DNA from 2 places in the Pseudobutyrivibrio ruminis HUN009 genome. Region 2 is predicted to be linked to the other one. Evidence: predicted binding sites of a transcription regulator. Region 2 holds the regulator's gene; the other holds the start of a gene.
What was found. The regulator NrdR, encoded in region 2, represses ribonucleotide reductase genes. The targets are predictions, from matches to a motif close to CACAANATNTTGTG.
Positions count from the first base shown of each region.

Region 1: the regulator NrdR is predicted to act here: its motif matches at 957-970, upstream of nrdD (anaerobic ribonucleoside-triphosphate reductase).

Region 1 is NZ_JNLH01000001.1:2,029,263-2,031,676, reverse strand. Features, by position in the region: gene nrdD (anaerobic ribonucleoside-triphosphate reductase) at 1-874, opposite strand, end outside; gene BO15_RS0109160 (hypothetical protein) at 1,073-2,116, opposite strand; gene BO15_RS0109155 (radical SAM/SPASM domain-containing protein) at 2,131-2,414, opposite strand, start outside.
Region 2 is NZ_JNLH01000001.1:2,651,036-2,653,449, reverse strand. Features, by position in the region: gene nifJ (pyruvate:ferredoxin (flavodoxin) oxidoreductase) at 1-646, shown strand, start outside; gene nrdR (transcriptional regulator NrdR) at 898-1,350, shown strand; gene BO15_RS0112055 (hypothetical protein) at 1,430-1,819, shown strand; gene BO15_RS0112050 (YqeG family HAD IIIA-type phosphatase) at 1,878-2,414, shown strand, end outside.

The sequences.
Region 1 (2,414 bases), 620 kb from region 2:
TAACAGTGATAAATGGATAGTCACCACGGCTAGATGCAACTGTGTTGAACTTGTACTCCCATCCCTGGAAGCCCTGCTCCATTTCTCTTTCAACTTCTGCCATTGATACTTCGTGAGCCTTTTCCTCACCAATACCAAGGGCAATGTATTTTTCCATGTATTTATCAAATGATTTCTGAGCATACTTCTCAAGAATCTGATCAGCCTGAGGAATAGTGAAACCACCGTACTGCTGGCTTGCAGCAGAAAGAACGATGTCACCGATAACATCAAATGCTACATCCAAGCTCTTAGGCTCGTTATAGAAAATGTTACCCATTTCAAAGCCGCCCTCAAGAACAGACTTTACATCGAAAAGACAGCAGTTCATTGTGTCTCTTCTGGCGTTCATATCATGGATGTAGATATAGCCATCACGAATAGCCTGAACTTCCTCAGTAGTAAGGAAGAATTTCTTGTAAAGCTCTCTATTAAGCTCATTGAAAATTAAAGAACGTTTTGTGGATACAAGCGCAGAATCAGTATTTGAATTTTCCTTGTCACCAATGTACATGATGTTTTGAGACTTCTTATAAACATCATCCAACATCTGGACAAAATCCTGCTTGTAATTGCGGTAATCGCGGTAAGATTTCGCAACCATAGGGTTAACACGTTCCAAAGCACCCTCAACAATGTTATGCATTTGCGCAATTTCAATTTTCTCAAGGCCAAGTTCCTCCACTCTTTCTTCAACGAATTGACAGATAAACTTTTCCTGCTCAGGAGTAAATTTTACAAGTACGCGTGTAGCAGATTTTCCAACAGCTTCTACAACTTTTTGCACATCAAATGGTTCAAGCGAACCATCCTTTTTAACTACATATCTTTTCATGTTCCGCCTCCGGGTTTTATATAAAAATGAATCGTATTGTATATAATATTCAGTCAATATCTAGTTGATTCAAAATAAAAACTACTAGATATTGTGTTGATAAAATTATACTACCACCACATTATCTAGTAGTCAATAGACTTCTGTACCACAAAATAAAGTTTCACAATTTTGTCATCAAATCCATAACAAGGGCCATTAAAAATTGTAAATATGATATGAAACCTTTATATATTTGTTTCCCTCATAATCTTCATCTCTCTCAATGTCTATATGGACACTTGCATCATCAGATATTTCATATTTAAATTCATAGGTTCCCTCTTCAGGATTCATAAAATTATCTTTGAAATCTTCTGGTAATGTTAACCCTTCGTTCATCTCAGAATATTGAAATTCAAGATTTGTTTCCTTGAAGGCGGATGTAACATTATCAAATTCTTCTATAAAATCATCATAGAGTTTTTCCCTGTCTTTTGAACCATCAAAATTAAATTCCATATTCACTGTCGATACAAGAAGATCCTCTTTGTCCAAATTTATCGAAAAATAATATTCATCATCTTTGCAATAATTCCAATATTCACTCAAAGAAAAGTCAAGCGAACTCTTGTCAAATCCAAAATAATGAGATTCTTCAGCACTATGTCTAACCATTATTTTATCCGCTTCAGTAAACATTTCTCTAGCTTCATCAAAAAGCTTTTCCCTTTGCTCATGCCCTGTAATGCAGTGCATTGCAAAGAAATAAATCATAACACCAGAAGTAATTATGCTTAAGATTAAAGAAAGTGATATATAGAGAACCCTCCTACCACCACATTGTTCATCAAACTCTTTAGATATAGCTTTTGCAATAAAAACCAAACCAAAGAGACCAACAACATATATATACTTGCCTATATTACAAGCCAATATTTCCAGTTTGCTAAGGTGTTTTTCTGCGACTGAAGGAATATCTAAATTGTCATAAATCTCAAGGAATGCGTCCTTGCGGAAATTAAAAATAATTCCTCCATAGCCTACTGAAAACAAAATTATCGAAATTGGGATAAAAACCGATGAAAATGAAAATGCCATAAATACCTGATATTCAGTTTTGTAATTAAGAAATAATGCATTGACAATCTCAAGAAATAATTCAAGAAATGAAGCGGATACAAATACCCAAAATCCTGCTATAGTCACTTTGCAACATAGCGAGAATCTCCTCAAAATTTTAATTTGCTCTTCTGAGTACATATGTTTCTCCCTTCCTAATAATAACAACCTACATCTTTGTGGTTTAAATCACCATAGGTGGCATATGTAAGACATTTCAAGCCACCCTTGCAAAATAAGCTGTAATCGCAATCACTACAGTCATCAGGGGTGGTATCTGCTCTAAGCGACTTTAACACATCAGAGTTGTTGTAAAGGTCAAGCATATTGTCAGCAAGTAGATTTCCAACCACTATAGGCATACGTCTACAAGGAACTAAATCGCCATTTTCCATGACAGTCAGCAAGGTGTCCCCCGCTGTACAAGAATAAGGCAGAT
Region 2 (2,414 bases):
GATCTTCGGTGGTGACGGTTGGGCATACGATATCGGATTCGGCGGTCTTGATCACGTACTTGCTTCTGGCGAGAACGTTAACGTTATGGTATTCGATACAGAGATGTACTCTAACACAGGTGGACAGGCTTCTAAGGCTTCTAACATCGGTGAAGTTTGCCAGTTCGCTGCATCAGGTAAGGAGATGTCTAAGAAGTCTCTTTCTGAGATCGCTATGTCATACGGTTATGTATATGTAGCACAGATCGCTCTTGGTGCTAACATGGCTCAGGCTGTTAAGGTTCTTGCTGAGGCAGAAGCTTACAACGGACCTTCACTTATCATCGGATACGCTCCATGTGAGCTTCACGGTGTTAAGGGCGGTATGAACCACTGCCAGGATGAGATGAAGAAGGCTGTAGAGGCTGGTTACTGGAACCTCTTCTCATTCAACCCAGACCTTAAGAAGGAAGGAAAGAATCCATTCACTCTTACTTCTAAGGAAGGTGACTACAGCAAGTATCAGGACTTCCTTGCAAACGAGACACGTTACTCTCGTCTTACAAAGGCATTCCCAGAGCGTGCTGAGAGACTCTTCGCACTCAACGAGGAGACAGCTAAGGAGCGTTACGCTCACCTCAAGAAGTTAGTAGATCTTTACTCATAAGATTTGACTTTTTACCCCGCACAGAAATGTGCGGGGTTTTTTGTTGCGTTCTTGTACCGTCTTTGATAAAATATACCTATATATTGTGGTATGTAATAAAATCATATATCAAAACTTGCTATTTATAGGAGACAGTAGCAGACAATCTCTTAGGTTTCTAAAGCGAAGCATTCTTCGCTGAGCGTAGAAACACTAAGGATTGTAAGCGTAACTGTCGGACTATGGATTAGTATACTTTTAGGGAGGGTTTTATGAAGTGTCCTTTTTGTGGTAGTAATGATACTAGCGTAATCGACTCAAGACCTGCAGATGACAACACATCAATCAGACGTAGACGTTCATGTCCAGAGTGTGGCAAGCGTTTTACAACATACGAAAAGGTAGAAACAATTCCTTTGATTGTTATCAAAAAGGATAACAACCGTGAGCCATACGACAGAACAAAGATCGAAAAAGGCGTACTTATTGCATGCCGTAAGCGTCCTGTTGCTGCAGCTCAGATTTCAAAAGTAGTAGACGAAATCGAAACAGAAATCTTTTCATTAGAAGAAAAAGAAATTCCTAGCACAAAAATCGGAGAGATTGTTATGGAACATCTCGAGACAGTTGATCCTGTTGCTTATGTGCGTTTCGCATCAGTTTACCGTGAGTTTAAGGATGTTGATACATTTATGGATGAGTTGAAGAGGGTATTGGATAAATAAACTCATTTAGTAGAAGGGGTTAAGTATTTGCTTATCTGGCCGATATAAGATATGTAAGCAAATATGGAGAGTTATATTAATGAACATTTCAGGTATTCGCCCATCTGTTGGGTTTTATGATCAAAATTCCATAAGAATTAGGCCTGAACTCAGTTCAATGTCTGTTGAAGAAACTACTACAGACATTCCTGAGGAGTCTTCATCAGCTTCAGTTACTGAGGAGGACATCGCAGCCGCTAGAAGCAATCAGACATTTGGTTCTTACGACTTTGCTACTCAGTACAAGCCAGGCACTGTATACGATATGAAGGGAGCAGATAGCGATATCAAATCTCTTGATGTTGAAAAGGCAGTCAGCGACATGGAAAAGGATTCAGCAATCCATCGTTATCAGTACTTTGTAGCTAACAAAGCTACCAGCACTTCAGAAACTGCACCAGTCAGAGGAACCGAAAATTTCTCATTATAATAGCAATTTATGAGCACATCAATTGATGTGCTCTTTTTATTGTGCTAAAATCGAGCCTATGAGTAAAAGAAATTTATATCCAAAAGACTATATTAAAAGCACATACGATATCGACTTCGCTAAATTATATGAGGAAGGATATCGAGGAGTTATTTTTGATGTGGACAATACACTTGTCCCACACAATGCGCCAGCAGATGATAGAGCTAAGGCTTTATTTAAAGAACTTCATGAAATAGGTTTTCAGGCTTTACTTTTATCTAATAACAAAGAACCTAGAGTAAAGACCTTCAAAGAGGCAGTAGAATACTGTACTTACATTTATAAGGCGGGAAAGCCTGGCACAGCTGGTTACAAAAAGGCTATGGAACAGATGGGCACAGATGTTACCAACACAATCTTTGTGGGAGATCAGATTCTCACAGATGTGTGGGGAGCTAATAGAGCGGGAATCCGTTCGGTAATGGTTCAGCCAGTTAAAAAGTGGCATGAAGAAATCCAGATTATCTTCAAAAGATTCTTGGAAGCCATCATTCTTCTTGGTTACAGGATTTACAAATTATATGGAACAGACATAAATAAAGTACCTACAAAA